2 regions of the Herbaspirillum sp. SJZ099 genome follow, and region 1 is predicted to be linked to the other one. Evidence: riboswitches for the same ligand, from Rfam matches in the RefSeq annotation. Region 1 holds a riboswitch; the other holds the start of a gene.

Region 1 (15,686 bases):
GAGGCCGAGGTCCAGCAGCCGAACACGGCCGCGACGCGGTCGTTCTCCAGCAGCTTCTTGGCTTTCTCGGCGAAGGTCGGCCAGTCGCTGGCGCCGTCTTCCTGGATGATCTTGATCTTGCGGCCGAGGATGCCGCCCATGGCGTTAATCTGGTCGATCGCCAGGCGCTCGGCCTGGATCGAACCGGTTTCGCTGATGGCCATGGTGCCGGTGGCCGAGTGCAGCTGGCCGACGGTGACTTCGGTGTCGGTGATGGCCAATTTGGTGGTGTTGACCTTGGCGGTCGGGAACTGCTGCGCCGAAGCCAGGCCCGGCAGCGCGGCGGCAGCCGCACCGGCGGCCAGTCCCGCCAGGATCTTGCGGCGTTGGGGCGAAGGCGGTCTGGAAGAGGAACGGTGCGACATGCGGTACTCCTTTCGAGGCTTTGTTGGATGTTGTAGAAGCGATCGTGGCCTTGCCAGGCCGGCGCCGGAACGGGCCGGTCGAAACGAATGCGGACGGCGCCGCGGCCTGGATGCGGGCATGCGAGCTGTTCCCCCGCTGCGCCCGCCGGCACTGCGCTGTCCGTCGTTCTGGGACGAAGAATAGGGTTGGCGATGCAGCGCAACAATACGTTGTTCGACGTAACGGCCGGACGCATCCGGCCAGGCCCGCGCGCACATGTTTGAACACGCGCGGCATGTTATTGGTGCATCGGGCATCCATTGCCGTGCCGCGCAAGCCTGCGCAAAACCCCTGGCCTGCGATGTTTTGGTGAAACCGGCGAGAAATGGCCCGGCGGCATACGTCATTTGACGTATGCCCTCGCCGGCCGATTGGTTTGAAAATTGCTAGCAAGAAGCGCAGGAAGCAGCGCCGTCGAAAGATGCTGTCCCGCAGGATGGGACAGGCTCCGCCACCATGGCCGGGGCTCGCGCGCACGGCCGCCGGCCCCCAGATAACAACGCGAGCAATATGTGACCAATCCCGCCACGCAACGCATCGTCAAAGTCCGGCGCGACTACAACACCTGGGTCGCCAACGAGATGCTGGAAGACTACGCGCTGCGCTATACGCCGCGCTCGTTCCGGCGCTGGTCGGAGTTCCGCCTGGCCAACACGGCGCTGGGCGCGACCTCGTTCCTGGCGCTGGAGGCCATCAGCGGCGCCATCACCCTGAGCTACGGCTTTACCAACACCTTCTGGGCCATCGCCTGCGTGGTGCTGCTGTTCTTCCTGACCGGGCTGCCGATCAGCTACTACGCCGCCCGCTACGGCGTCGACATGGACCTGCTCACGCGCGGCGCCGGCTTCGGCTACATCGGCTCCACCGTCACTTCGCTGATCTACGCCAGCTTCACCTTCATCTTCTTCGCGCTGGAGGCGGCCATCATGGCCCAGGCCATCGAGATCTATTTCGGCCTGCCGCTGGTCTACGGCTATGTGCTGTGCTCGCTGATCATCATCCCCATGGTGGCCTACGGCATCACCCTGATCAACCGCCTGCAGATGTGGACGCAGCCGCTGTGGATCGTGCTGCTGGCCCTGCCCTACATCTGCGTGCTGTACAAGGAACCGGAGGCGCTGGCCAACCTGCTCACCTTCGCCGGGCGCGCCGAGGACGGCAGCTCGTTCAACATCCTGCTCTTCGGCGCCGCCGCCACGGTGGCCTTCTCGCTGATCGCGCAGATCGGCGAGCAGGTCGACTTCCTGCGCTTCCTGCCGGAAAAGACCGCGGCCAACCGCGGCCGCTGGTGGACCGCCCTGCTGCTGGCCGGGCCCGGCTGGATATTGCTGGGCGGCGCCAAGATGCTGGGCGGCGCGCTGCTGGCCTTCCTCGCCATCCAGCACGAGGTGCCGATGGCCAAGGCGGTGGAGCCGACCCAGATGTACCTGATCGGCTACCAGTACGTCTTTTCCAATCCGGCGCTGGCGCTGGGCGCGGTGGTGCTGTTCGTGGTGGTGTCGCAGATCAAGATCAACGTCACCAACGCCTACGCCGGTTCGCTGGCCTGGTCCAACTTCTTCGCGCGGGTGACCCACAGCCATCCCGGCCGCGTGGTGTGGCTGGTGTTCAACGTGCTGATCGCGGTGCTGCTGATGGAGCTGGGCGTGTTCAACGCGCTGGAGCATGTGCTGGCGCTGTACAGCCTGGTGGCGATTTCCTGGATCGGCGCGGTGGTCTCGGACCTGGTCATCAACAAGCCGCTCAAGCTGAGTCCGGCCCATATCGAGTTCAAGCGCGCCCACCTGTACGATGTCAATCCGGTGGGCGTGGGCGCGATGGCGATCGCTTCGCTGCTGTCGGCGATCGCCATGTCGGGCGTGCTGGGCAAGCTGGCCGCGGCGATGGCGCCCTTCATCGCGCTGGGCACGGCGCTGCTGTGCGCGCCGCTGATCGCCGTCGCCACCAGGAGCCGTTACTACATCGCCCGGCGCGACACCTTGTCCGACCACAGCCACGCCCAGGGCCAGCTCGACTGCGTGATCTGCGGCAACCGTTTCGAAACGCCCGACATGGCGTACTGCCCGGCTTACCAGGGCTCGATCTGCTCGCTGTGCTGCTCGCTCGACGCGCGCTGCAACGACCGCTGCAAGGCGCCCGCGGCGCGCCTGCCCAACCAGATCTTCCAGACCTTGCGCAGCCTGGTGCCGGCGCGCTTCACGCTCAAGCTCAATACCCGCATCAGCCACTACCTGATCGTGTTCGGCACGCTGGCCGGCGGCCTGGCGGTCATCCTGTGGATGCTGTACTTCCAGCAGATGGCCGACAGTTCCGGCCTGGCGACGGCCGGGCCGGCCTCCATCAAAAGCATCTTCGTCAAGCTGTTCTGCATGCTGCTGGTGCTGCTCGGGGTCGGCTCATGGTGGCTGGTGCTGACCAACGAAAGCCGCGCGGTCGCGCAGGAGGAATCCGAGCGCCAGACCAACCTGCTGCTGCAGGAGATCGAAGCGCACAAGCAGACCGACGCCGAACTGCAGCGCGCCAAGGAAGCCGCCGAATCGGCCAACCTGGCCAAGAGCCGCTTTGTGGCCGGCATGAGCCACGAGCTGCGCACCCCGCTCAACAGCATCCTCGGCTATGCGCAGATCCTGCATGTCGACGCCACCATCCCGCCGGCGCGCAAGGACGCCATCGCGGTCATCCGGCGCAGCGGCGAGCACCTGCTGAGCCTGATCGATGGCCTGCTCGACATCGCCAAGATCGAGGCCGGCAAGATGCGCCTAGCCTCCGACGAAGTGGCGCTGGCCGGCCTGCTGGAACAGATCACCGGTATGTTCGCGCCCCAGGCCGAGCAAAAGGGCCTGGCCTTCAGCTTCGAGAAGATCGGCCGCATCCCGCACATCGTGCACGCCGACCAGAAGCGGCTGCGCCAGATCCTGATCAACCTGCTGGGCAACGCCGTCAAGTTCACCGACCGCGGCAGCGTGACGGTGCGGGTCCACTACATGCGCGAGATCGCCTATTTCGACATCATCGATACCGGCATCGGCATCGCCGACGACGACCTGGAACGCATCTTCCTGCCCTTCGAGCGCAGCAATGCCGCCAACCTGCGCGAAGACATCGGCACCGGCCTGGGCCTGGCGATCAGCCGCATGCTCACGCACATCATGGGCGGCGAACTGTCGGTCAAGAGCGAGGTCGGCCGTGGCAGTAGCTTCCACCTGAAGATCTACCTGCCGGAAGTGCACATGCCGCGCCCGCGCCTGCAGCTGGAAGACCAGATGACCGGCTATGCCGGCCCCGCGCGGCGGGTGCTGGTGGTGGACGACCAGGCCTCGCAGCGGCGCCTGCTCAAGGAGATGCTGCTGCCGCTGGGCTTCGAGGTGGCCGAAGCCGACAGCGGCATCGCCTGCATGGAAGCGCTGGCGCGGCGCGTGCCGGATCTGGTGCTGCTGGATATCGCCATGCCGCTGATGGACGGCTGGTCGGTCGCGCGCGCCATCCGCGCCCGCGGCCTGGCACAGCTGCCGGTGATCCTGGTCTCGGCCGATGCCTTCGAGAACCTGCACGAACGCAGCGACCCGCCGCTATACGACGACTTCGTCGTCAAGCCGGTGTCGTACAACGAACTGCTGGCCAAGATCCGGCAGCATCTGCACCTGGAGTGGGTGGCGCCCCCGCCCGCTGCTGCAGCAGCGACGGCAGCGACGACGGCGCCCGCGCAGCCGGTGATGCTGGTGCCGCCCCGCCATAAACTGCAGGCGCTACTGGAGCTGGGCGCGATCGGCTATGCCAAGGGCATCCTGCACCAGCTCGACGAACTGGAACGGCACACTCCCGCCTACCTGCCCTTTACCACCGACCTGCGCCAACTGGTCAGGCAATTCCGCCTGAACGAATATGTCACCCGCATCGAGGAGCTGATCCGCCATGATCTCAACGACGTTCGATAGGCACGTGGTCCTGATCGTCGACGACATGCCCGACAACCTGGCCATGCTGTCCGACGCACTCGACGAGAGCGGTCATATCGTGCTGGTCGCCACCGATGGCCTGTCCGCGCTGGAGCGCCTGGACCGCATCACGCCCGACCTGATCCTGCTCGACGCCATGATGCCCGGCATCGACGGCTTCGAGACTTGCCGCCGCATCAAGCTGATCAGGAGCATCAACCATGTGCCGGTGGTGTTCATGACCGGCCTGTCGGAAACCGAGCATGTGGTGCGCGGCTTCGAGGTCGGCGGCATCGACTACGTCACCAAGCCGATCCGGCCGCAGGAAGTCGTCGCGCGTATCGGCGCCCACATCCGCACCGCGCGCATGATGTCGCAAACGCGCGGCGTGCTGGAGCATGCCGCGCACGCGGTGATCGTGCTCGGCCACAACGGCCTGCCCTTGTGGCAGACCAGCAAGGCGTCGCTGTGGCTGGAGAAGTATTTCGCCGGCGCCGGCCACAAGCTGCCGGCGGCGCTGCAGTCCTGGCTCAACGAAAGCCTGGTGCGCCACCGCCAGGACGGCGGCAAGATCGAAGACATCCCGCCGCTGGCGCTGCGGCAAGGCGACTGCGAGCTGCGCATCGCCGTCTCGGGCGCCGGCGCCGGCCACGGCCTCACCCTGCTACTGGAAGAAAAGCGCCTTGCCGCGGCAGCGCCGGCCGGCGGCGAAGCTGCCCCCTGCTTCGAAGGCTTTCGCCTCACCCCGCGCGAGAACGACGTGCTGATGTGGCTGGGCAAGGGCAAGACCAACCGCGACATCGCCGACATCCTGGGCATGAGCCCGCGCACGGTGAACAAGCACCTGGAGCACATCTTCGTGAAACTCGGCGTTGAAACGCGTTCGGCGGCGGCGGTGCTGGCCAGCAACGGCCTGCTGCAATAAATAGCCGGCAATAACTGGCGCGCAAAGACGGCCGGGAAGATATTCCGGCGCGATCGCGGGCTTTGGCATATCCTTGCAGCTGCAGTGCCCGAACCTGAACGAAGCAAGGAAATATCATGCCCAAAAAAGAGAAACTGGATCCGGAAACCGAAGCCCTGATCCAATGGTGCACCGAAGTCGAGCAGTTCCTGGTCAAGGGCGGCGCCACGCTCGACCAGGCCCAGGAACATATCGAAGAACAGGTCGAGTGGTTCACCGACCTCTTCTACGATGGCCTGACGCCGGAAGAAGCCGCCAAGGAAGCGCTGGCCTGAGCCTGCATCGCCCTCCCCAACCCGTCCCGGCCTTGCGCCGGGACTTTGCTTTTCTCACCGCCCGAAGCGGGACTCCAGTTTCTTCAAGGCCTCATACAGAGGCAGCGCTGCATCGGCCAGCCGCTCCAGGCTGGCCTCGCGCAGCGCGTCCAGGTCAACCGGGGCGGCGCCGTCCAGTCCGGCCCATGCCAGCAGCGCCGAAAACGCCTGCGGCGTGTCGAACATGCCGTGCAGGTAGCTGCCGAGGATCTGGCCATCTTCCGACACCGCCCCTTCGCCGCGGCCATCGATGACGAAGGCCGGGCGCTGCAAGGCCGCGCCTTGCGATACGCCCATATGGATTTCGTAGCCGCGCACGCCGGCTTCCTCTGCGCCGAAAGCACAGCGGCCGCTGACCTGCAGCAGGCGCTTGTCGCGCGTGAGCTCGGTGCGCATGGCCAGCAGGCCCAGGCCGGGCGTGCTGCCCGGCGCGCCTTCCACGCCGTGCGGGTCGTCCACGCTCTGGCCCAGCATCTGGAAGCCGCCGCAGATGCCGATCAGCTTGCCGCCGTAGCGCAGGTGCCTGCCGATCGCCTCCGGCCAGCCTTGCTGCCGCAGCCAGGCCAGGTCGTCGCGGGTGTTCTTGCTGCCCGGCAGGATGATCAGGTCGGCCGGCGGAATCGGCCGGCCCGGGCCGATGAATTGGAGGTCCACCTCGGGATGCGCGCGCAGCGCATCGAAGTCGGTGTGGTTGCTGATGCGCGGCAGCACCGGCACCGCCACGCGGAATTGCCCGCGCGCGTTCTGCGATGAGGCGATTGCATCCTCCGCATCGAGCTGCAAGCCGTGCAGGTAAGGCAGTACCGCCAGCACCGGCTTGCCGGTACGCTGCTCCAGCCAGTCCAGCCCCGCTTGCAGCAGGCCGGGGTCGCCGCGGAAACGATTGATGACGAAGCCGACCACGCGCGCACGCTCGCTCTCGGAGAGGCAATCCAGCGTCCCGGTCAGGTGCGCGAACACGCCGCCGCGGTCAATGTCGGCGACGATGACCACCGGGCAATCGACCGCCTCGGCGAAGCCCATGTTGGCGATATCGCGCGCGCGCAGGTTGATCTCGGCCGGGCTGCCGGCGCCTTCGACGATGATGGCGCGATACTGCGCGCGCAGGCGATGGTAGGACGCCAGCACGGCCTGCATGGCCTCGCTCTTGTAGCGGTGGTAATCGCGCGCGTGCATATCGGCGCGCACCTTGCCATGCACGATCACTTGCGCGCCGGTGTCGCTGGAAGGTTTCAACAGCACCGGGTTCATGTCGGTATGCGGGGCGATGCCGGCGGCCTGCGCCTGCAGCGCCTGGGCCCGGCCGATCTCGCCGCCGTCGGCGGTGACTGCGCTGTTCAAGGCCATGTTCTTCGGCTTGAACGGCGCCACCGCGATGCCGTCGCGCCGGAGCAGGCGGCATAGTGCCGCGACCAGCGTGCTCTTGCCGGCATCCGACGTGGTGCCCTGGATCATCAGGGTATGGAAGGGAAATTCAGCGGCCATCGGCGCTCCATTGCAGTAGCGTTTTTTCCAACGTTTTTTCCAACGCTTGTTCCAGCGCTTGTCCCAGCGCCTGTTGCAGTCGTTGCCAGCCGGCTTCATCCGGCGGCAAGCCGATGCGAATGCCGCCGGCGCCGCCCGTAAACAGCCGCACCCAGATGCCCTGCTGCGCCATCGCCGCATGGAACTGCCGCGCCTGCGCCTGCGGCCACGGCCACCACTGGTACAGCGCGCTGCCGGATGAGGCGATGCCATGCCGCGCCAGCAAGTCACGCAAGCGCTCGCCTTCGGCCAACAAGCGCCGCAGCGTGGCGCGCTGCCAGGCAAGGTCGCGCAAGGCGGCCGTACCAATCTGCTGGGCCGGGCCGCTGACCGACCACGGCCCAAGCCAGTCGGCCAGTTCATCCAGCAAGGCGGGTTCGGCGGCGACGAAGCCCAGCCGCAGTCCGGCCAGGCCGAAGAACTTGCCGACCGAGCGCAGCACGACCAGCCCCCGTTGCCCGGCATGCGCGGCCACGCTGCGCTCGCGCATGGTATCGCCGAAGGCTTCATCCACCACCAGCCAGCCGCCGCGCGCGGCCATCGTTTCGGCCCAGCGCAGCAATTGCGCCGGCTCGACCAGCGCGCCGGTGGGGTTGTTGGGATTGCACAGCACCAGCACTTTGCAATTGCCGGCATCGACCTCGGCCGCCAGCTGCGCGTAGGGCACTTCGCGCACCGCATGCCCGGCTCGCGTCCAGCAATGCGCATGTTCGGCATAGATGGGGGCCGCCACCAGCACGCGCGCGGGCCGGCCGTCGCGCTGCAGACGCAGTTGCGGCAGCGCCTGGATCGCGGCCTGGGTGCCGGCCACCGGCAACATGTGCGGCGCGCCGTAGTAGGCGCAGGCAGCCTGCGCCAGCTCCACCGATGGTTCCGGCAGGCGGTGCCAGGCGTTGGCGGCCAATGCCGGCGCCGGGTACGGCACCGGATTGATGCCGGTCGACAGGTCCAGCCACGCGCCGGGCGCACGGCCGTAGCGCGCCATTGCCTCACTGAGGTTGCCGCCGTGTTCAAGCATGGAAGGCTCCGAAGAAAAGCAACGCCAGCGCGCCCACGATGGCCAGCCACAGCAAGACGGCCTGCGCCACCAGGCGCCAGGCGCGGACAATGTCGGCGCCCTCGGGCGGCTTACCGCAGCCCAGCGGCGGGCGCTGTTCGAGTGCGCCGTCATACACCGCGGGGCCGCCCAGCGTCACGCCCAGCGCGCCGGCGCCGGCTGCCATTACCGGCCCGGCGTTCGGGCTGCTCCAGGCGGCGGCCTGTTGCTTCCAGCAGGCCAGCGCCTGGACGCGGTTGCCGAGCCAGGCGTAAGACCATGCGGTGAGCCGGGCCGGCGCCCAGTTGAGCGCGTCGTCGAGGCGCGCCGCGGCCCAGCCGAAATGGAGGAAGCGCTCATTGCGATAGCCCCACATCGCATCCAGCGTGTTGGCCAAGCGGAACAGCAAGGCCCCCGGCCCACCCGCGACCAGGAACCAGAACAGCGTGCCGAACACGGCGTCGTTGCCGTTTTCCAGCAGCGACTCGACGCCGGCCCTGGCGAGCTCGGTTTCATTGGATTGGCGCGTATCGCGGCTGACGATGCGGGAGGCCAGTACCCGCGCCGCCGCCAGGTCGCCGCGCGCCAGCGCCAGCGCGATCGGCAGCGCGTGGTCGCGCAGGCTGCGCAGGCCGATGCAGAAATACAGCAGCGCCGCATGCAACAGGCAAGCCAGCCACCATGGCGCCAGATGGATGATCCAGGCCGCCAGCGCCACGCCCGGCAGCACCGCCAGCATCCATGCCAGGATGCCGCGCAGGCGCGATGCGGGTGCCCGGTTGAACGCGCCCTCGATACGCTGGGCCAGGCTGCCGAAACCGACCAGCGGATGCCAGCGGCGCGCCTCGCCCAGCATCAGGTCGAGCGCCAGCCCGACCGCCATCAACAAGCCCAACCAGGGCCAGGACAAGCCGCTCAGCATGAGGCGTCCTTGAAACTCAGCGGCAAGCCAGCGGCCACCCATTGCACCCGCTCGCAGATCGCCGCCACCGACTGGTTCAGGCGCCCGGCCTCATCGACGAACCAGCGCGATACCGCGCCGGTGGGCACGATGCCCATGCCCACTTCGTTGGACACCAGGATCACCGTCCCCTGCGCCTCTTGCAGCGCGCGCAGGAAGTCCTCGCGTTGCCGCGCAAAGGCGGCCGGCGCGGCGATCGGCCCCAACTCGGGAAACGCATGGCCTTCCGCGAACAGCAGGTTGGACAGCCACACCGTCAGGCAATCGACCAGCACCACCTTGCCGGGGCCGGCGTTGGCGCGCAATGCCTGGCCCAGCGCCAGCGGTTCTTCCACGGTGCGCCAGCGGCTGCCCAGCGCCTCTCGCCGTTGACGGTGGTGGGCGATGCGCGCGGCCATCTCGGCGTCGGCCGCACTGGCGTTGCAATCGGCGGTGGCGATGCAGACGATCTCGCCCGCGCCGGACCGGGCCGCCGCCAGCGCCTGTTGCTCGGCATAGGCGCTCTTGCCGGAGCGCGCTCCGCCAAACACCAGGGTGCGCCGCGATTGCGCCGCGTTCGTGGGCACATTCGGGGGCGCGTTCATGGGCGTTTTCCTTGCCGGCGGTGTTCGAACATCATTTCATCCAATCGAAACGGATAGGGGGATAAACAACCGCGCGGGGGTTCGCGCGCGGCTCATGGGAGCGGAGCGGGTATGACGTATATGGAGTGGAAATCGAAGCGGAAATGCGCGCAGCGTGCCGTTGCGGCAAAGGCACCGGACGCCGGTAACGGGCATGCGGCTGCGGCCGTCCCCTATGCCGGAAAACCGCCCGGTCCGTGAATTTGTTTCGCGCACGATATAGCGACCGGCGCATGCCGGCCTGATGGAGTTGAACAGCGATGGTGGAAGCTGCCAGTATGATCGCCCTCCGCGATACCACCCTGAATTCGCTTCGGGCCGGTTTCCGGACTGGCGAGATGAAGCCGTCGGCTTCGCGGACAGATGCCTTCCCATGCATGCGCACAGTGGCGTGGTGCGTGCCCTTCTCGCTTACCGTTGCGGGGGCAGCGCCGGCTTTGGCGCCGCCATGGCGATGGCGGGCCGCATCGGCTTCCCGTTTCAATCCCTTGCGCGGCTGCGCGCGGGATACCAGAAGCAATCTTGTGCCGCGCAGTATAAAGGCCGGCCCCGCTTAGGGCAACCGCAGCGCCGGGGTCGGGCCGCCTCCTCAGCTCCCGCTGGAGCGGTCGACGGCGTCGCTGGCCGGGAAGGTGTCGGCCAAGGCCTGGTCGATTTCGGCTTCCCGCTTGCGGTCTTGTTTGTCGTGCTCTTTATTGCGTTCGTTGTTGCGCACCGTCTTGTTTTGCTCGGCCAGCTTGCGCGCATCGTCCTCGACGATGTCGCGGCCCGGCTCATTGTCGGAGGCGGCCTGTTTCACTGCGGGTTCGTGCGCGCTGTGGCTGCGCCGGCGCTCCTGCTCGTCGGAGGCCGGCGACGCCGGCGCCACCGGCATGGCAATGAGCGAACCCATGCCCATCGCAAGCATCCTGGCGAAACGGGGAATGAGGAAATCGGGTTGGTGCATGGCAAGCTCCTCTATATGAAACCGGATGCGCTCCGGAACGCGGGGCTATCTTCCTTTTGCCGCATACGGACAGGCTTGTCCGCAGGGCGCGGATTGAGCGGCGGATCCGCGACCGGAATCGGGTCGTCGTCGGGCAATTCCGGCGGCGGCAGATGGGGATCGGGAATCGGCGGCGTTTCCTGCGGGGTATGCAAAGCGTTTTTCAAATGGCGCCTCCTGTTGCGCATCGCCCGGCGGCACGTTTCATCATTGCCGGTTGGGATGCTGGTGGGGAATCGGCTCTTGCGGCGGTGTCGGATCCAGGGGCGGAACCTCCACCGGCGGAACATCCTGGGGTTTGTGCATGATCGTCTCCGTGTGCATGGCGGCTCAGGCAGACCTCAATCCTTGCCTGGGCCGGACATCAGCGCATCGTCGGCGCTGGCGCCCGGGTCTTCGGTGCCGTCCGGTTCCGGCGCCTGGAGCGCTTCAGTCTCCGGCGCCGGCAGCTTGTGCCCGGCGGTCAGCGCGCAATTGCCGCCGAAACGCTTGCCCTTGGTGTCGCGCGCGGGGTCTTGCGCGCCCGCTGGCGCCTGCTTGTCCATATCCGGCCCTCCTGCCTGAATGTATCTGACCATCCTAGGGAGGCGGCAGCGACCGGGCAACCGGACATTGGAGAAATCGCATGTAGGAAGTCCGGAAGAAAAAACGCCGGTTGCCTTGCAGCAACCGGCGTTTGCAGGCAAGCGCGGATACTCGCTCAGCCGGCCTTCAGCGCGCGCGTCACGATCTCCTGCGCCTCGGCGAAGATCCTGTCCAGGTGCGCCTGGTCGCGGAAGCTTTCGCCGTAGATCTTGTAGATGTTCTCGGTGCCGGACGGGCGCGCGGCGAACCAGCCGTTGTCGGTGACGATCTTGAGGCCGCCGAAGGGCTTGCCGTTGGCCGGCGCGGTGGTGCGCACCTCGCGGATAGGTTCGCCGGCCAGTTCGGTGGAACTGACGTCGTCCGGCGAGAGCCTGGACAGGCGCGCCTTCTGCTGCGGCGTGGCAGCGGCTTCGATGCGGCCGTTGCGCGGCGCGCCGAGCTGCTGCGTCAGTTCCTGGTAGATGCGGCCCGGATCGTTGCCGGTGCGGGCGGTCATCTCGGCGGCGAGCAGAGCGGCGGTAATGCCGTCCTTGTCGGTGCTCCAGGGCTGGCCGTCGAAACGCACGAAGGAGGCGCCGGCGCTCTCTTCGCAGCCGAAGGCGATGCTGCCGTCATACAGGCCGTCGACGAACCACTTGAAGCCGACCGGCATTTCCAGCAGCTTGCGGCCGAGATGGCCGGCCACGCGGTTGATCATCTGGCTCGACACCAGGGTCTTGCCGACCGCCGCGTCGGCGCGCCATGCCGGGCGGTGGCTGAACAGGTAATGGACGGCGACGGCGAGGTAATCGTTGGCCGGCAGCAAGCCGGTGCTGCCGGCGATGATGCCGTGGCGGTCGTGGTCGGTATCGCATGCCAGCGCGACGTCAAAGCGTTCCTTCAACGCGATCAGCTCGCTCATCGCGTACGGCGAAGACGGGTCCATGCGGATCTGCCCGTCCCAGTCCTGCGGCACGAAGCGGAAAGTGGGGTCGACCTCGGTATTGACCACCTCCAGGTTGAGCTTGTAGCGCTCGGCGATGGCCGGCCAGTAATGCACGCCGGCGCCGCCCAGCGGATCGACCCCGATCCGGACGCCGGCGCCGGCGATCGCCGCCAGGTCGATGATGTTGGGCAAGTCGCCGACATAGTTGTCGAGATAGTCGTAGCGGCGCGTGGTGCCGGCCTTGAGCGCCTTGTCGAAGGTCATCCGCCTGACGCCGTCCAGGTGCTTTTCAAGATAGGCGTTGGCGCGCTGCTCGACCCAACCCGTGACATCGGAATCGGCCGGGCCGCCATTGGGCATGTTGTACTTGAAGCCGCCATTGTCCGGCGGGTTGTGCGACGGCGTGATGACGATGCCGTCGGCCAGCGCCGTCCGGTTGACGCGATTGTGCGCCAGGATCGCGTGCGACACCGCGGGCGTGGGCGCATAGGGGCTGCCTTCGGCCAGCATGGTCACCACTTCGTTGGCGGCCAGCACTTCCAGCGCGCTATGCCAGGCCGGTTCGGACAAGGCGTGCGTATCGATGCCCAGGAACAGCGGGCCGGTGAAGCCCTTGCCGTTGCGGTAGTCGCAGATGGCCTGGGTGATGGCCAGCACATGCCATTCATTGAAGCTGTGGGCATTGGCATTGCCGCGGTGCCCGGAGGTGCCGAAGGCGACCCGGTGGGTGGCCTCGCCCATGTCGGGGCGCAGGCTGTAGTAATTGGAGAGCAGGACTGGCAGGTTGACCAGTGCCGAGGGCGCCGCGCGTTTGCCGGCCAGTGGATTGGCGCTACTACTCATGGAATATTTTTTCTTGATGGATGAAAACAGGGTCGGGCGTATTGACAGCCACTGTTCGCGCCATGCTCATCAAGCGCGACAATGACTCTGTCAAAACGGCATTGTAGGGCAAGCTTGCCGTCTCGGACAAAGCGAAAGAAGCCCCTTCCGATGCGGCGGCATCGGGGGAGCCTCGTTTTTCCGGCTGGGCCAGGCTACGCGCGCCTGGAAAACGCCCGCACGATGACGAGCAGGACGATCGCGCCCAGCGTGGCGGTGAGAATCGACGCCAGGATGCCGCCGCCGATGGAGATGCCCAGCAGTCCGGCCAGCCAGCCGCCGATGACGGCGCCGACGATGCCGATCAGGATGTCGGCCAGCAAGCCGAAGCCGCCGCCCTTCACCAGCACGCCGGCGAGCCAGCCGGCCACGGCCCCGATGATGAGCCAGGCAATGATTCCATGATCCATGATGTTCCCTTTCGTATGATGTTGTGGAGGGGACTTCTTGCGGTTGACGCTGTGCCGATGGCAGCAACGGATGAGGCAATGGTAGGCAGCCGCGCTCCGGCCAGCTATCGGACAGCGGCCCATTTCCTTGTAGGACAAGCGCGGCGTTTTCTTGCTGTTTTCCTGCCGTTTTTCTCCTGTTTTCCTACAGCCCAAACAGCGGCTTTCCTATAGCCGGCATCCAGGTCTTTTTTTAAGCTTGCGCCAACCATGAAAAACGGAATCGGCAACCGGCAAGCAAGCCGGAACAATCGAAAAACAGGCCTCGAGCCTGCGCAGCAATGGGAGAGGGCGCCACGTTCATCAATCAACCTCTACTTGGGCCTACCATGAAAAAAATCACCAAAGCAGTCTTTCCTGTCGCCGGCCTGGGCAGCCGTTTCTTGCCCGCCACCAAGGCGCAACCCAAGGAAATGCTGCCCATCGTCGACAAGCCGCTGATCCAGTATGCGGTCGAAGAAGCCGTCGAAGCGGGTATCACCGAAATGATCTTCGTCACCGGCCGCAACAAGCGCGCCATCGAAGACCATTTCGACAAGGCCTACGAGCTGGAGAGCGAACTGGAAGCGGCCGGCAAGCAGAAGCTGCTGGAAACCATCCGCAATGTCATTCCCAAGCATATCAATTGCGTCTACGTGCGCCAGGCCGAGCCGCTGGGCCTGGGCCACGCGGTGCTGCTGGCCAAGCCGCTGGTGGGCAACGAACCCTTCGCGGTGCTGCTGGCCGACGACTTCATGGATATCGATGCCGGCCGCAAAAATGTCATGGCGCAGATGACCGAGATGTTCGAGCGCGAAGGCAAGAGCCTCCTGGCCGTGCAGGATGTGCCGCGCCAGGATACCCGCCAATACGGCATCGTCAGCGGCACCCGCTACCGCGACCGGCTGGAACAGGTCGGCGGCATCGTCGAGAAACCGACGCCTGAAACCGCGCCCTCCACCCTGGCCGTGGTCGGCCGCTATGTGCTGACGCCGGCCATCTTCACGCGCCTGGAAAACATCACCGCCGGCGCCGGCGGGGAGCTGCAGCTTACCGACGCGATCTCGGCCCTGCTGGCGGAAGAGCAGATCCTGGCATACCGCTACGAAGGCCGGCGCTTCGACTGCGGCTCCAAGCTGGGCTACCTGAAGGCCGCCGTGGCCATGGGCATCAAGCACCAGGAAATCGGCGGCGACTTCGCGCATTTCCTGCGCGACTTCAACGCCGGGCATGAGCTCCAGCCAAGCGCGCCATTGAAAGTTGCCGCCATCAAAGAATTCGAGCCCGCCGCCGCGCAGCAGCGCCGCCCGCTGCCCGCGGCTGCCGACAGCCAGCCGGCGGCGGCAACCCGGCGCTTCATGTAATCCCCGGCGGGCAACCCAGCCCATCCGGAAGCCCGGCCGTTGGCGCCGGGCTTTTTCCATTGCGCCATGGCTCCGGCATCGCCTTTCGCCGGACTACGCAACGACTCGCCGCAGCGGGCTTATCCATCGCTGCGGCGAGTTCAAGACACAGTCTGCCAACGATCGGCATTCGAGCAGAGCCGCCTGATTTCCAGCTGCGCGCCCGCGATGAAAGCCTCAACCTCAGGCGCATGTTCGGCCAGATTATCCGGCGCTTCACCAAGATAGCCGGCCCTGGCGTTGGCCAGCACCGCCCGATGCTGCGGTTCGATCCGCTCCAGCAGCCAGGTGGCCGAAAAATCCTTTGCGGCGATTTCGCCTGTGGTTGCCGTATACCAGATGCGAGCGAGCGCGAGAATGATGTTTCGCTCCTCGCCTTCCCAGTCTGCTGGCGCGTTCCATTGCGCCACAGTATCCAGGAGCGCGCGCACCAGGTCTGCGCGCGGGACTGCATTGAAGACGTCTCCCGCACTTGATCCGACGATTGCGATGCTGCTGGCCCGGGCTTTGGTAAGGAGGATAGCCAGGTCATGGTCCAACGCGGGTTCTTCGAAAACGCCTGCCAATATGTCCTCGCGCAGCCATTCGCCAAACTGGAGCTCCCGCCTTGGCGGATAACGCCAAGGCACGATCTGCCCAAGCGCCAGCACGGTGACTTCGAGCGCGCGCAGGGACGT
Region 2 (15,686 bases), 430 kb from region 1:
GTCGGCTTCGCCTTCTGGGACTCGTCCTATGCCGCCGCGCTGACCGTGGTGGTGCTGGCCATGCTGGGCATCATCGCCTTCGTCAAATTCCGTATCCTCGACCGCAGGACCCATTACCAATGATCTCGCAGACCTCCAATCCCTTCGGCGAGCGCAACCGGGCGCTGGAAACGATTTCGGCCTGGGTGCTGGGCTTCCTGTGGCTGCTGCCGCTGCTGTATGCGGTGTGGACCGCCTTCCACCCGTCCGAATTCGCCACGCGCTTTTCGCTCTCGGCCCCGCTGACGCTGCAGAACTTCGCCAACGCCTGGGACGCCGCGCCGTTCCCGCGCTACTTCCTCAATACCTTCCTGCTGGTGACCATGATCCTGGCGGCGCAGATGCTGCTGGCCACGCTGGCGGCCTATGCCTTCGCCCGTTTCGAGTTCCGCGGCAGCAATGTGATGTTCATGCTGGTGCTGCTGCAGCTGATGGTGATGCCCGACATCCTGATCGTCGAGAACTACAACACCATGAACCTGCTCGGCCTGCGCGACACCATCCTGTCGATCGGCCTGCCCTACTTCGCCTCGGCCTTCGGCATTTTCCTGCTGCGCCAGACCTTCAAGACCGTGCCGCGCGAGCTGGACGAGGCCGCCACGGTGGAAGGCGCCTCGGCGCTGCAGGTGCTCATGCAGGTCTACGTGCCGCTGGCCAAGCCAATCTACATCGCCTTCGGGCTGGTTTCGATCAGCACCCACTGGAACAACTTCCTGTGGCCGCTGATCGTCACCAACTCGGTCGAATCGCGCCCGCTCACCGTCGGCCTGCAGGTGTTCTCCTCGACCGACCAGGGCGTCGACTGGTCCATCATCACCGCCGCCACCCTGATGACCTCGGCGCCGCTGCTGCTGGCTTTCCTGCTGTTCCAGCGCCAGTTCGTGCAGTCCTTCATGCGCGCCGGCATCCGTTGAGAAAAAATGTTATAAACAATATACATACAAACAATGACGGGCCCGCAGAGGCCCGCTTCGCAAGACCATAAAACGGCATCGCCTGCATCGCGCGACATCGCAACATCGCAGTCGGCAACAGAGCAAGGAAGACCAATGAAACTCATCAGCTGGAACATCCAGTGGGCCCGCGGCATCGACGGCCGCGTGGATCCGGCCCGCATCGTGCGCGACGCGCGCGCCATGGGCGACTTCGACGTGTTGTGCCTGCAGGAAGTGGGCGCCAACTATCCGGCCCCGGGCCTGGCCGGCAGCGCCGGCGAAAACCAGTTCGAACAGTTCGCGCAATTGCTGCCGGATTTCACCCCCGTGCCCATCGCCGGCGTCGACGTGATCGCCGCCGACGGTTCGCGCCGCTGCTTCGGCAACATGGTGCTGTCGCGCTATCCGGTGCAGCGCGTGCTGCGCCACCAGTTGCCGTGGCCGGTCGACCCGAACGTGATCAGCATGCCGCGCACGCTGCTGGAAGTGACGCTGGACACGCCGCTGGGCCCGCTGCGGGTGATGAACACGCACCTCGAATATTATTCCGCGATGCAGCGCAAGGCACAGGTCGAAGCGATCCGCCGCTGCCACGAAGAGACCTGCGGCCGCGCCGCCGGCGAAATGGCCGCGGATCGCCGCGGATCGCCCTATCACGCCTTCCCGCACGCCACCCGGACCATCCTCGCCGGCGATTTCAACTTCCGCCCGGAAGACCCGCTGCATGCGCGCCTGCAGGAACCGTTCGCCGGCCGCGACGGCAATGCGTCGCAACATGTGCCGCGCCTGGTCGACGCCTGGCAGCACCTGCACGGGAACCAGACACATCCGATCAATGTCGGTCAATATGACCGCGAGCAATGGCCCGAGGCGTTCACCTGCGACTTCATCTTCGCCAGCGAAGACCTGCTGCCGCATCTGCGCGCCTTCGAAGTCGACGGCCATACGCAGTCCTCCGACCACCAGCCGCAATTGCTGGAGCTGCGATGAGACCGCTGGATCAGATGCCGCAGGCGCAGGTCGCCACCGTGTTCACCGATATCGACGATACGCTGACCACCGACGGAAAACTGAGCGCCCTGGCGTATGAAGCCCTGGAGGAATTGCAGCAGGCGGGGCTGCGGGTGATCCCCGTGACCGGGCGTCCGGCCGGATGGTGCGACCAGATCGCACGCCTGTGGCCGGTGGACGGTATCATCGGGGAAAACGGGGCGCTTTATATGTGGCACGACGCGCACACCGGCAAGCTGCGCACCCGCCATCTTCTTGATGAAGAAAGCCGCGCCGGCAATGCCGCGCGCCTGGCGGCGGTATGCCAGCGCATCCTGCGCGAAGTGCCCGGATGCGCGGTGGCGTCCGACCAGTTCTGCCGCCAGTACGACCTGGCGATCGATTTCTGCGAGGACGTGCCGCCGCTGCCGCGCGCTGCGGTCGACCGCATCGTGCAAATCATGGAGGAATCGGGCATGACCGCGAAAATCAGTTCCATCCACGTCAATGGCTGGTTCGGCGATTACGACAAGCTGAGCATGGCGCGCCTGATGATGCGCGAGCGCTATGGCATCGACCTGGCCGACAAGGCCGAGCGCGACCGCTGCGTGTTCGCCGGCGACTCGCCCAACGACGCGCCGATGTTCGCCTACTTCCCGCTGTCGGTGGGCGTGGCCAATGTGCTCGAATTCGCCGACCGCCTGGCGCACGCGCCGCACTTCATCACCCGCCAGCCCTGCGGCGCAGGTTTCGCGGAACTGACCCGGCATCTGCTGGCCCGCCCGTGATTACCCTACTGCACCTGATGTCGGCGCTGGCCCTGCTGGTGTGGGGCACGCACATCGTGCGCACGGATGTCCTGCGGGTCTATGGCGCGCAACTGCGCCGCATCCTCTCCACCAGCATCACCCGCCGCTGGATGGCCTTCGCCGCCGGCGTGGGCGTGACCAGCCTGGTCCAGAGCAGCAATGCCACCGCCGTCATCGTGTGCTCCTTCGTGGCCCAGGGCCTGGTGGGCCTGACGCCGGCGCTGGCCATCATGCTGGGGGCAGACGTGGGCACCGCGCTGATGACGGGCGTGCTCAGCTTCGACCTCTCGTGGGTGTCGCCGCTGCTGATCTTCGGCGGCGTGGTGGTCTACCTGTCGCGCCGCCATACCTCGGTCGGCCGCCTGGGCCGCGCGGTGATCGGCCTCGGCCTGATCCTGCTGGCCCTGGAACTGATCGGCGCGGCCACGCAGCCGATGATGCACGCGGCCGGCATCAAGGTGCTGTTCTCTTCGCTGACCGGAGACGTGCTGCTCGATGCGCTGATCGGCGCGCTGTTCGCCATGCTGACCTATTCCAGCCTGGCCGCGGTGCTGCTGTCGGCCACGCTGGCCACGTCCGGCATCATCTCGCTGAAGGTGGCGCTGTGCCTAGTAATCGGCGCCAACCTGGGCAGCGGCGTCACCGCCCTGCTCTCTGCGGCCAGCCAGAACGTGGCCGGGCGCCGCGTGGCGCTGGGCAGCATGCTGTTCCGCCTGTCGGGCGCCATCGTGGTGCTGCCCTTCATCAACCAGCTTGAGCTGGTGATCGCGCAGTTCAGCCACGACCTGCGCTTCGGCGTGGTGGCATTCCATGTGATCTACAACAGCGTGCGCTGCGGCCTGCTATTGCCCCTGGTGGAACCGATGGCGCGCCTGTGCGTGCGCCTGCTGCCCGAGAATCCGCTGGATGACGATGCCATCCATTCGCGCCACCTCGACCCGGGCGCCATCGATACGCCCACCCTGGCGCTGGCCAATGCCTCGCGCGAAGTGCTGCGCATCGGGGATTTGATCGAAAAGATGCTGCACTGCCTGTTGCCGGTCATTCGTGAAAACGATACCATCCGCGCCCAGCAGATTCGCCGGATCGACGATGACGTCGACAAGCTCTATACCGAGGTGAAGATGTACATGGCGCGCGTCTCGCGCGAAGAGCTGTCGGCCCGCGAAGTGCGGCGCTGGACCGATGTCATCACGCTGACCATCAACCTGGAACAGGCCGGCGATATCATCGTGCGCATCGTCAAGGGCCTGGAGAGCAAGAAGATCGCGCCGCAGCGCACCTTCTCCGAGGCCGGCATGCAAGAGGTCTGCGAGATGCATGCGCGCCTGCTGGCCAGCCTGCAACTGGGGCTGTCGGTGTTCCTCGAAGGCGACTTGCGCAGCGCCCAGAAACTGCTGGCCGAAAAGGAATCCTTCCGCGACCTCGAACGCGCCTACGCCCAAAGCCACCTGGTCCGCCTGGCCGGCCAGACCCAGCAAAGCATCGAGACCAGTTCGCTGCACCTGGACCTGATCAGCGACATGAAGCGCATGCACTCGCTGTTCTGCTCGACCGCCTATTCGGTACTGGACGAGGCCGGGCTGCTGCGCCGCAGCCGCATGGAAAACAAGCAGGAAGCCGGGGAACGGCACCGCATGATGGAAAACCAGGACGGCGACTATTCGCATCCGCCCTGACAGCGGCGGCAGAAACAGCGCGCAACAGACAAGGCCGGCATCCGATGCCGGCCTTTTTCATGTTTTTTTATGCTTTTTTATGCTTTTTTATGCTTTTTTATGCTTTTTTATGCTTTTTCGTGCCTGTTCACCTCTGCGCACCAACAGGCATTGCATCTCAATGCCCGGAAATCTCGGAGAATGAGGTGCGCACCACCTGCTTCGTGCCGATATCGAAATGCACGTTGAAGAGGCGGTCTTCATGCACATAGCGGTACTTCCAGTCCCACACCTCTTCGTTCTTGCGGACGAACTGCACCACGCTGCGCGGCCGGCCCAGCATGCGCCGCACTTCATCGGCCGACATGCCGGGGCGGATCGTGTCGAAGTTCTCCTGGGTCAGGACTTGCCTGTAGTCAACCAGCGTGCCGGAGGCGCCGATGGCGAACATCCAGGTACGGATGCCTTCCGGCCCCTTGGGATATTCCAGGGTGCGGGCGCCGTTGCCGTCGTCCCAGACGGTGTCGGGCTGGCCCATCACGCCGCGCACGTCGGCCTCGGTGGAAATGCCTTTTTGCAGCTTGTCCAAGCCAAACTCCTCGATAGGATTGCCGTTGCGGTCACAGCCGAACATTGCCACGGCGGCAACAAGGGCGCCCACGGTCGCGGCGCAACGGCGGGTAAATTCGAAAAATCGCATACTCATTCCTGGCGCATCCTTTTGATTATCCCTGATCAAGAAAGGGTAAAATAAGCCCTCTGTGTTTCATTTGGCTTGAAAATATCATGCTCTTCGGAAAAAAGACCACCTACGTATCTGAAATCACCCAGTTCATCGACGAACTGAAGCAGAAGAATCCGAAGCTGGAAGAGTCGCAGCGCGCCGGCCGCGCCCTGCTGTGGGACAAGGAACCCATCGACCTGGACAAGACCGCCCGCGACAAGGCTTCGCGCGTGGCCCAGCAGCCCTACGTCTACCAGTCGCACTGATCAGGGCGGCATGACGGCACACGCAGGCGGCGGCGATCCGTCCGGCAGCGCCGGCGAGCAACAGCGCAACGCCGACGCCCTGGAAATTACCCCCGCAGGACAACCTGACACCACGCCCGATGTGATCGACGGCGTGGCATTGGCGCGCCTGTACGGCGAGCCGCTGTTCCAGCTGCCCAACGACCTGTACATCCCGCCGGACGCGCTGGAAGTCTTCCTCGATGCCTTCCAGGGCCCGCTGGACCTGCTGCTCTACCTGATCCGCAAGCAGAACTTCAACATCCTGGACATCCCGATGGCCCAGGTCACCCGCCAGTACCTGGAATACGTCGAGCAGATCCGCAAGCAGAACCTGGAACTGGCGGCCGAATACCTGCTGATGGCGGCCATGCTCATCGAGATCAAGTCGCGCATGCTGCTGCCGGCCAAGAAGGCCGACACCGGCGAGGAACCGGAAGATCCGCGCGCCGAGCTGGTGCGGCGCCTGCTGGAATACGAACAGATCAAGCTGGCCGCGCAGGAGCTGGACGCGCTGCCGCAGGTCGGCCGCGACTATGTGCGCACCCAGGTCTATATCGAGCAGACCGTGGTCACGCGCTGGCCTGAGGTCGACATGAACGACCTCAAGGCGGCCTGGGCCGACGTGCTCAAGCGCGCCAAGCTGACCGCGCACCACCACATCAGCCGCGAAGAACTGTCGGTGCGCGAACACATGACCGGCATCCTGCGCCGGCTGCAATCGGCCCGCTTCGTCGAGTTCTCCGACCTGTTCGATCCCTCGCGCGGGGTGCCGGTGGTGGTGGTCAACTTCATCGCCTTGCTGGAGCTGGCCAAGGAGACCCTGATCGAAATCACCCAGGCCGAGGCCTTCGCCCCCATCTATGTCAGACTGTCGTACTCGCCGAGCTGAGCGCGACGAGTGCGATTCCCCGCGCTGATACCGGCGGCGCTGCGCCGCCTTCCAACCCGAGAACCCGCATGAAAATCATTTCCTCCATCGAAGAACTCCGCGACCACCTGCGCGGCCAGTTGCGCACCGCCTTCGTCGCCACCATGGGCAACCTGCACGAAGGGCACCTTTCGCTGATGCGCCTGGCGCGCACCCATGGCGACCCGGTGGTGGCCTCGATCTTCGTCAACCGCCTGCAGTTCGGCCCGAACGAGGACTTCGACAAATACCCGCGCACCTTCCAGAACGACGTCGAGAAACTGGAAAAGGAAGGCGTCTACGTGCTGTTCGCGCCGACCGAAAAGGACATGTACCCCGAGCCGCAGGAATACCGCGTGCAGCCGCCCAACGACCTGGGCAACATCCTGGAGGGCGAATTCCGCCCCGGCTTCTTCACCGGCGTATCGACCGTGGTGATGAAGCTGTTCTCCTGTGTGCAGCCGCGCGTGGCGGTGTTCGGCAAGAAGGATTACCAGCAGCTGATGATCGTGCGCAACATGGCGCGCCAGTTCGCGCTGCCCACCGAAATCATCGGCGCCGAAACCTACCGCGCCGAAGACGGCCTGGCGCTGTCTTCGCGCAACGGCTACCTGTCGGCCGACGAACGGGCCGAGGCGCCGCTGCTGTACCGCGTGCTCAACGATGTGGCCGAGGAAGTCCGCGGCGGCCAGTTGAACACCTCGGAAGTCGAACGGAAAGCCATGTCGATCCTGACCGCGCGCGGCTGGACGCCGGACTACGTGTCCGTGCGCAAACGCATCGACCTGCAGCCGCCCTCGGCCGGCGACATGGCGCAAGGCGCGCCGCTGGTGGTGCTGGCCGCCGCCAGGCTGGGCACCACCCGCCTGATCGACAACCTGGAAATCTGACAATGCGCCCTGCGGCGCTTGCCCTGCTGCTCGGCGCCACGCTCGCATCGGCCGCCTGCGCCGCCGTCACCGTCAAGGACGATCTCGGCAACGAGGTCACGCTGGCGCAGCCGGCCCGGCGCATCATCAGCCTGGCGCCGCACGTCACCGAACTGCTGTATGCCGCCGGCGCCGGCGACAAGCTGGTCGGCGCCAGCAACTTCAGCGACTTCCCTGCCGCCGCCACCAGGCTGCCTTCGGTCGGCAGTTTCGCCACCCTCGACCTGGAACGCGTGCTCAACCTCAAGCCTGATCTCATCGTCGCCTGGCACAGCGGCAACAAACCCTCGCAACTGGCGCGCCTGCGCGGCTTCGGCATCCCCATCTACGAAAGCCAGCCGGCGGATTTCGGCACGATCGCCGATTCGCTGGAAAAACTGGCGCGCCTGGCCGGCAGCGAAAGCGTCGGCACTACTGCCGCACAGGATTTCCGCGCGCGCTGGCAAGCGCTGCAAACCCGATATGGCAACCGCCCCGAAGTCAGCGTGTTCTACCAGATCTGGAGCCAGCCGCTGATGACGCTCAACGGCCGCCACATGGTGTCGTCGGTGCTGAAGCTATGCGGCGGCCGCAACATCTTCGCCGACCTGCCGCAACTGGCGCCCACCGTCACCATGGAAGCGGTGTTGACCGCCGATCCCCAAGTCATCCTCGCCCCCGGCGATGCCACAGACCAGCCGCTGGAACGCTGGCGCCAGTTTGGACGCCTGCAGGCAGTGCGCAAGAACCACCTGTACCAGGTCAACGCCGATTGGCTCAACCGCGCCGGGCCGCGCATCCTGGAGGCGGCAAGTGAAGTATGCGAACGGCTGGATGCGGCGCGGGTACCGCATCAGCAGCGCTAGAACGAAAAATCCCTCCACGCGGGAGGGATCTCTCTTGCGTCGGGACGGCTCCGAACCGATATTCCTGACTGGTACCCAGCACGTTGGCATTCACTCGGTAGCACCGCCCTCGTCCTGATAGCAGGCGTAGCTGGCAACGGCACGTCATCCCGCTTCGGACACGAACAACTCACTGCCGCCGGCATCCACGCTGCGGAAACGGCAACCGAAGGCCTCTCCCAGCATATCGACGCGCATGACCTCGGCGACCTTGCCCTGGCTGGCCTGCTGTCCCAGCAACAGCACATGGCTGGCGAATCGGCGCGCAAGGTTGATGTCGTGGCAACTGGCAACCACCGCCTTGCCTTCACCGGCAAGGGAACGCAGCAACGCCATCATCTCCAGCTGGGCGGCAATGTCCTGGTGCGAGGTCGGCTCGTCCAGCAGGTAAAGCTGCGGCGCCTGCACCAGCAAGGTGGCCAGGCCCACGCGCTGGCGTTCGCCGCCGGACAGTTTGAGCAGGTCGGCCTGCGACAGATGCGCCAGCCCGACGCGCGCCAGCGCCTGCAGCGCAGCGCCGCGCGTGTCTTCCTCATCGGCCCAGCCGCCGCCACTGGGAAAACGCCCCGCCATCACGGCGTCGACCACCGGCATCGAAAACGCGTCATGCTGCTGTTGCAGCAACAGGCCGCGATGCTGCGCCATTTGCAGGGCAGACAGCGAAGACAACGGCGAACCGCACAGGAGCATATCGCCCTGCGCCGGCCGCAGCAAACCTGCCGCAACATGCAGCAGGCTGCTCTTGCCAATGCCGTTGCGGCCCAGAACGCACCAGAATTCGCCCGCGCGCACCTGCCAGTCGAAATCCTCCAGCAAGCTGCGTCCCGGTACGCGCAAGGCCAGTTGCCGCGCTTGCAGCACGATGTCGCCGGCACTCACATCCGGCTCCGCGCCAACAGCCACAAGAACACCGGCACTCCGACCAGCGCCGTGATGACGCCCACCGGCAGTTGCGTCGGGGCGACCACGGTACGTGCGGCCAGGTCGGCCAGCGTCAACGCCGCGCCGCCGGCCAGCACCGATGCCGGCAGCAGCAGGCGCTGGTCGTTGCCGACCAGCAGGCGCAACGTATGGGGCACTACCAGGCCGACAAAGCCGACGGTGCCGGCCATGGCGACGGCCGCGGCAGTCGCCGCCGACGCCGCGCACAGCGTCATCACGCGCAGGCGCAAGACCGGCACGCCCAGCAGTTGGGCGAAACTGTCCCCGCGCGCCAGCAGGTTCAATGCCGGCGCATGGCGCACGGCCCACAGCAGCGCCAGCAGCAAGACCGTCGCCGCCAGCGGCAGCAGGCGCGCATCGTCCAGATCGCCGATCAGCCAGAACACCATGCCGCGCAACTGCGAATCGGGGGCGATCGACAAGGCCAGGGAAATGATGGCGCCGAAGCCGGCAGCCAGCATCACGCCCGTCAGCAACAGGCGCTGGCTCGACAGCAGCGGCGACAAGGCCAGATGCCGCAGCGACTGGCGCACCAGCCCGAACAGCAGCAGCACCGCCAGCGCGGCGCCCAGCAACGCGCCCGGCGCGGTGACCAGGCGCGGCGGCAAGCCGAACTGCAGCGCCGCCAGCATCGCCAGCAAGGCGCCCGCGGCCGATCCGCCCGACAAGCCCAGCACATACGGGTCGGCCAGCGGATTACGCAACAGCACCTGCATCAGTGCGCCGGCCAGGGCCAGCAGCGCGCCCACCGCGAAAGCGGTCAATGCGCGCGGCACCCGCAGCGACAACATCAGGGAAACCGCATCGGCCGACGCCGATGGACGCAGGCAGCCGCTGCTGCCGCACAGGGCTGCAGCCGCCAGTGCGGACACGGACAGCAGCAGCAAGGCGGATAACGGCCAGAGGTAACGTCGCATCGGCGATAGCGGTCAGGAGTGCATCATCAGAAATCGTAACGGGCGGTGAATTTTACCGCCCGGCCGTTTTCTGGATAAATGCTGCCTTGGCAGGAGAAAGCCTGCGAGTAGTAATCGCGGCCGGCCAGGTTGGTGCCGGTCAGTGCGAACTCCCAGGCATTCACCCGGATTGCATAACGCGCGTCCAAGGTAGTGTAGGACGGTATGCGCGCCGCGCAAGTATTGGAAAAGTCGCTGCCGTAGCGCTGGCTGTCGACCCAGCGCAAGCCAGCGTCGGCGCTCTGGCTTCCAGACTTCCAGTTGACCCGCGTGGACAGCATGTTGCGTGGCACCAGCGCCAATTCCTTGCCGGCATTCACGCCTTCAGTGAACTTGGCTTCGACGTGCTGGTAAGTGGCACTGACGGTGACGGCCTCGGTCACGCGCAACTTGCCCTCAAGTTCCACGCCTTGATGCTTGGTGGGATCGAGGTTGGAATTGGCCCCAAAGCCGAAGGCGCCGCCGGTCGGGTCGTAATAGATCTCGTCACGCACGCGGTGGCGGAACCACTTGGCGGTCAGTTGCCGATCCACCGAGCCCCAGGTCGCACCGATCTCCAGGTCATGCGACACCTGCGGCTTGAGGATCTGGCCAGTCGGCAGGCCGTTGAATCCGTTCTCATCGGCCGTCGCCAGGCGGTAACTCTGCCCGGTCTTGGCGAAGGCGCGCAGCGATGGCACCAATGCATAGCTGGCCTGCAAGTCCCAGGCGTTGACGCCGCTATTCATCCCGTAGACGCCCGATACGCTGCTTTGCGTGAAAATCTCGCGGCGCACCCCTGCGGCGATGCGGGCATTCTTGTCGAATTCGATCTCGTCGCGCAGGTAAAACGCCTTGGAGCGCTGGGCGGCATCGCTATTGCCATAAGAAGCGACGGTATTGAGGTTCCACTCGGCAAGATCGATCCCGGCAATCAGTTCGTTCTTGATCGGCCCGGCTTCCAGCACGTGGCGGATGCGCGGCGAAAATTGCGTGTTGCGCACATTCGTCTGCAACGTGGTGGCCGTACTGACGTAATTGGCGCGCGCGATCTTCTCGCGGTGCGACAGTTCAGCGGCGACATCGAAGGCGCCGAAACGGCGCTCCAGGAAAGCGGTAATGCTGTCGTTGTCATACGAACCGTAATCGAACGGCGTTTTCGCCTGGCGCGGGTTGGCGTTGAACTGCGCCAGCGAGAGCCCGCCAGCCAGGCCGTAATCGGCACGCGCAATATTGGCGCGCAAGCCGAAACGCCAATCGCTGGCGAACCATTGCACCGTGGTGCTGAAATTCTCCTGGTTGGACTTGGTGTTGTCGCGCCAGCCATCGTTATGCGCCTTGGCGTAGCTGGCGTCGATCGACATGTTGTCCCAGCCGCGTGCAACAAAGGCGCGCCCGGCGCGCTGGCCGTCGGTGCCGACTTCGGCGACGACGGAGCCGTGTCCGGCATTGGCCTGCGGGCGCTTGGTGATGATCTGGATGGTGCCGCCGGTGGCGCCGCTGCCGTACAGCACGCTGCTGCCGCCGCGCACGATTTCGATGCGTTCGATGGTTTCAATCGGAATCGAGGACAGCAGCGGCGTCGTCAATTCATTCTCGGAAATACGCACACCATCCACCAGCACCACCATGTTCTGGTCGCCATTGGTGCCGAAGCCGCGCAAGTCCAACGGAAAATCGTTGGGGCTGGCCAGACTCTGTCGACCATAGACGCCACCCAGCTTGCGGATCGCCTCATTGGCATTGTCGATGCCGGCTTCGCGGATCTGCTCGGCGGTGATGACGGTGGCGGCCACCGGCGGAAATGCCGGATCGTTCGGGAAACGCGAGGCCGACACGACCACCGGCGCCAATGCGCCGTCGGCGGCGGCATTGGCGCTGGCCTGGGCATGCGCCGGGGTGTAGCTCCATGCGGCCAACGCGGACAGGGTGAATGAAACGGCGGCGCGCATGGCGGCCGGTTGGCCGGCCGTGCGGCGCGGATTGGATTGGTATCGCTTCATGAAGGGTATCTGAATAAGAATTCTCCAGCCTACCTCCCCGCAAGCCGGATTCCATGGAAGCCGCTGGGCGGTCTCCCCCTGTCTTGGCCGGTATCCGGGCTTCAGGCTGCGCCATCGTGCCTTCCCATGCAGCAGCTCGCGCCGCAAGCACAGTGGCTTGGAGATGGATGGCCGGCCCTGTTGCCTGATGCATCAACATCCGGGAGCCGGCGCCTGATTACCGTTGCGGGGGCAGCACACGTTATATTTTCGACAACACGGATGCGGGCATCCGATATGCGTCCATTCGTGTTTCCCGTTTAACTGCCGGCGCGGACGCGCCAGCGGGCACCAAAACCGCGCAATTGTAAGCGCGATACCCACTGGCAACAAGGTCGGGCACGATCCATGATAAAAATCACGGCAAAGATTGCTTTTAAGAAAAAGCTCGTTAAAATCTGACGCGACGTCGCAAAAGAATGGAAAAATATCGCTGACTGAGCCGGGTCGAGGGGCCCCGGAGCGCCGGAGAAACGGGAACAAATGGGGGATTTCACTCGCTGTTTAGCCGATGACCCGGCTGGCGCGCGTCCTATACTCAACCATCTGCTAACGTGGGATCGGTCCGGCGACAGCCTGTGCCGCCCGACGATGCTGCCGAATCGCTGTCGTGGCCTGCGCGGCCTTCAGACTCCGATGGCTGGTGCCGATAAGCATTGGATACCCTGTCCCCAAACCGGGCCGGGCGGTTCAGGCATGCGGCTCGGCTTCAAGGGACGACCCGCTCGATCTGCCGGAGCGGGCAACATGGAAGTGCACCAAATTTGTAGGGGGAACCAGAAATCATGAGCGACGACGTTGATTTGGAAGCATTGTTCGACGAAATTTCCGCCCAGGCGCTGCCCGCGACGGTTGCCGGCGCGGCCCCTGCCGCTGCCGCAAGCGATGCGCAACCGGCCGCGGCGGAAGACCAGTCCGACAAGCCGATGTACGAGCGCCTGGGCGGCATTGTGCGCCTGCTGCACGACTCCATGCGCGAATTGGGCTACGACCGCTCGCTCACCGATGTGGCTACCCAGATCGGCGATGCGCAAAGCCGCCTTGAACATGTCGCCACCCTGACCGAACAGGCAGCCAACAAGGTGCTCAACGCCCTGGACTCGGGCATGCCGGCGCAAGACCGCCTGCAGGAGCACGCCAAGGACATCAACGACCGCTGGGCCAAGCTGTATGCGGGCCAGATGAGCATCGACGAATTCAAGCAACTGGCCGGCGATTCGCAGAAATTCTCCGCCGCCGTGCTGGAATCGACCGAAGCCGAAAAAGCCCGCATGCTGGAAATCATGATGGCCCAGGACTTCCAGGACATCACCGGCCAGTTGATCAAGAAGATTGTCGGCATCACCACCACCGCCGAACATGAACTGGCGCAGTTGCTGCGCGACAATGCGCCGCCTGAAGTGCGCGCGCAGATCGAAGCGGAAAAACCGGTTTCCCTGCTCAATGGCCCCGCCGCTCCCGGCGCCGCCATGGGCCAGAACGACGTGGACGATTTACTCGATAGCCTGGGGTTCTAATGGATGACGAAATGCTCAAGGACTTTGTCGTTGAAGCGTTGGAGCTCGCCTCCAACGTGGAAGAGCATCTGCTGACGCTCGAACGGCATCCTGACGATCTGGAAATCCTCAACGCGGTTTTCCGCGCATTCCATACCATCAAAGGCGGGGCCGGGTTCGTCAACCTGCCCGCCATGGTATCGGCCTGCCACCTCACGGAAAACCTGTTCGACGCGCTGCGCACCGGCAAGGCGCCGGTCACGCCGCTGGCGATCGAAGCCGCGCTGCAAGCCAGCGGCTTCGTGGCCGACCAGTTGAACGAACTGTCCAACGGCGCCGCACCCGACAGCCTGGCATCGATGCCGTCGGACCTCGAAGGCATCCTGACCCAAGCCATCGAAGGCAAGGGCAGCGCCCCTGTCGCCGCTGCCGCCGCGCCCGTCACACCCCCTGCGCCTGCATCGGCCTCCACCGGCGGCGCCGGGGCCAGCGTCATGAAAGACGGCCAGCTGGATTGGGAATCGATGTACCAGGCCGTGACCGGCGCCCCTGGCGGCACGCCGGCCGGCAACTCCCCGGCCGCAGCGCCGGCAGCCGGAGCCGGCGACGAGCCCCGGACTGCCGCGGCGGCGCCGGCCCAACAACCCAACCGCCGCGCCTCGGACAACGCCAAGGAAGAAAGCATCCGTATCGATGCCGGCAAGCTGGATGCGCTGCTGGAAGTGGCGGGCGAATCGGTGCAGGCGGCCAACCAGGCCGCCGTGCTGCTGGAAAAGCTGCAGCAATTCAAGTTCGAAGGCACCGCCGCCGCCTTGATGTCGACGCTGGCCGAGACGCTGGGCCGCGCCTCGCGCTACTCCAGCGAGCTGCAGCGCGCCACGCTGTCGACCCGCATGCAGCCGGTCGGCCGCCTGTTCCAGAAATTCCCGCGCCTGGTGCGCGAACTGGCCAAGGACCTCGGCAAGGATGTCGACCTGGTCATTACCGGCGCCGAAACCGAAGTCGACCGCGTGGTGGTGGACAGCCTCTACGACCCGCTGGTGCACATGCTGCGCAATTCGCTGGACCACGGCATCGAAGTCGACCGCGCCGCCGCCGGCAAGCCGAGCAAGTCGACCATCTCGCTGCACGCCTGGCAGGCCGGCAGCAGCGTCATGATCGAAGTGTTCGACGACGGCAAGGGCATGGATCCCGAAATGCTGCGCAACAAGGCGCTGGCCAAGGGCCTGATCACCGAGCACCAGGCGCTGACCACCGACGAGGCGCTGCAACTGGTGTTCCTGCCCGGCTTCTCAACCAAGGAAGTGGCGTCCAGCGTGTCCGGCCGCGGGGTCGGCATGGACGTGGTCAAGACCGCGGTGGAAAAGCACCGCGGCACCATCCGCATCGACTCCACCATCGGCAAGGGCACCAAGTTCTCGATCCGCCTGCCGATCGAACTGTCGATCATCCCGACCATGCTGGTGCGCTGCGCCGGCGCGCCGCTGGCGCTGCCGATGGCGGTGGTGGAACGCGTGGTCGAGTTGCCGGAAACCTTCGACGAAGTCGGCGGCGCGCCGGTCATGCGCGACCAGGGCCGCCCGCTGCCGGTGCATTCGCTGGCCGGCGTGCTGGGCTACGAACCGGGCAACGAGCGCGTGGGCGTGGTCATGGCGGTGCCCCATCCTTACATTCTCAGCGTGCAATCGGTGGAAGGCACGGCCGACCTGGTGATCAAGCCGCTGACGGCGATCCACACCAGCGGCATCACCGGCACGGCCCGCTCGGCCGAGGGCGAACTGGTGCTGGTGGTGGGCCTGTCCTTCCTGCTGGACGGCTGCAACGACACCGAGCGTTCGGCGGTGGCGCAGGTCTGACGGCCGATCACGCCTTGGCGGCGCCAAACAAAACGGCCGGGTCTGTACAGACCCGGCCGTTTTTCATTGGGCGGCTGGTGGCTGGCTGCCGCCGCTCCCGTCACATCTCGTCGAACAGGTCGCCCTGGCGATAGACCTTCCTGGATGGCCTGGGCGACGGCGGGCTGGCCTCCTCCGGGGGCGCGACGTGCGCATCGGCAGCGCGGGCCGACGGCGCTGCCGGCACAACCGCCGCGGATGGTTGCTCTGTTTT

The links. Region 1 has a riboswitch for cobalamin ahead of cobU (bifunctional adenosylcobinamide kinase/adenosylcobinamide-phosphate guanylyltransferase). Riboswitches for the same ligand answer to the same signal wherever they lie in the genome.
Region 2: it holds a riboswitch for cobalamin, as region 1 does, so the genes downstream of both, FB597_RS02185 (TonB-dependent receptor) here and cobU (bifunctional adenosylcobinamide kinase/adenosylcobinamide-phosphate guanylyltransferase) in region 1, are expected to answer to the same signal.

The regions. Positions count from the first base shown of each region.
Region 1 is NZ_VIUO01000001.1:939,736-955,421, reverse strand. It holds gene urtA (urea ABC transporter substrate-binding protein) at 1-404, opposite strand, end outside; gene FB597_RS04060 (ATP-binding protein) at 957-4,379, shown strand; gene FB597_RS04055 (response regulator transcription factor) at 4,357-5,304, shown strand; gene FB597_RS04050 (hypothetical protein) at 5,421-5,618, shown strand; gene FB597_RS04045 (cobyric acid synthase) at 5,673-7,142, opposite strand; gene cobD (threonine-phosphate decarboxylase CobD) at 7,132-8,199, opposite strand; gene cbiB (adenosylcobinamide-phosphate synthase CbiB) at 8,192-9,139, opposite strand; gene cobU (bifunctional adenosylcobinamide kinase/adenosylcobinamide-phosphate guanylyltransferase) at 9,133-9,762, opposite strand; cobalamin riboswitch at 10,100-10,331, opposite strand; gene FB597_RS04025 (hypothetical protein) at 10,391-10,747, opposite strand; gene FB597_RS04020 (hypothetical protein) at 10,759-10,953, opposite strand; gene FB597_RS20170 (hypothetical protein) at 11,128-11,331, opposite strand; gene pgm (phosphoglucomutase (alpha-D-glucose-1,6-bisphosphate-dependent)) at 11,487-13,139, opposite strand; gene FB597_RS04005 (GlsB/YeaQ/YmgE family stress response membrane protein) at 13,334-13,588, opposite strand; gene galU (UTP--glucose-1-phosphate uridylyltransferase GalU) at 13,957-14,970, shown strand; gene FB597_RS03995 (aminoglycoside adenylyltransferase family protein) at 15,111-15,686, opposite strand, start outside.
Region 2 is NZ_VIUO01000001.1:508,823-524,508, reverse strand. It holds gene FB597_RS02245 (carbohydrate ABC transporter permease) at 1-123, shown strand, start outside; gene FB597_RS02240 (carbohydrate ABC transporter permease) at 120-953, shown strand; gene FB597_RS02235 (endonuclease/exonuclease/phosphatase family protein) at 1,089-1,964, shown strand; gene FB597_RS02230 (HAD-IIB family hydrolase) at 1,961-2,752, shown strand; gene FB597_RS02225 (Na/Pi cotransporter family protein) at 2,749-4,452, shown strand; gene bamE (outer membrane protein assembly factor BamE) at 4,610-5,137, opposite strand; gene FB597_RS02215 (DUF3460 family protein) at 5,218-5,421, shown strand; gene FB597_RS02210 (ScpA family protein) at 5,432-6,331, shown strand; gene panC (pantoate--beta-alanine ligase) at 6,400-7,239, shown strand; gene FB597_RS02200 (cobalamin-binding protein) at 7,242-8,123, shown strand; gene FB597_RS02195 (ABC transporter ATP-binding protein) at 8,268-9,041, opposite strand; gene FB597_RS02190 (iron ABC transporter permease) at 9,038-10,021, opposite strand; gene FB597_RS02185 (TonB-dependent receptor) at 10,048-12,042, opposite strand; cobalamin riboswitch at 12,110-12,392, opposite strand; gene FB597_RS02180 (protein phosphatase CheZ) at 12,867-13,598, shown strand; gene FB597_RS02175 (chemotaxis protein CheA) at 13,598-15,433, shown strand; gene FB597_RS02170 (chloride channel protein) at 15,534-15,686, opposite strand, start outside.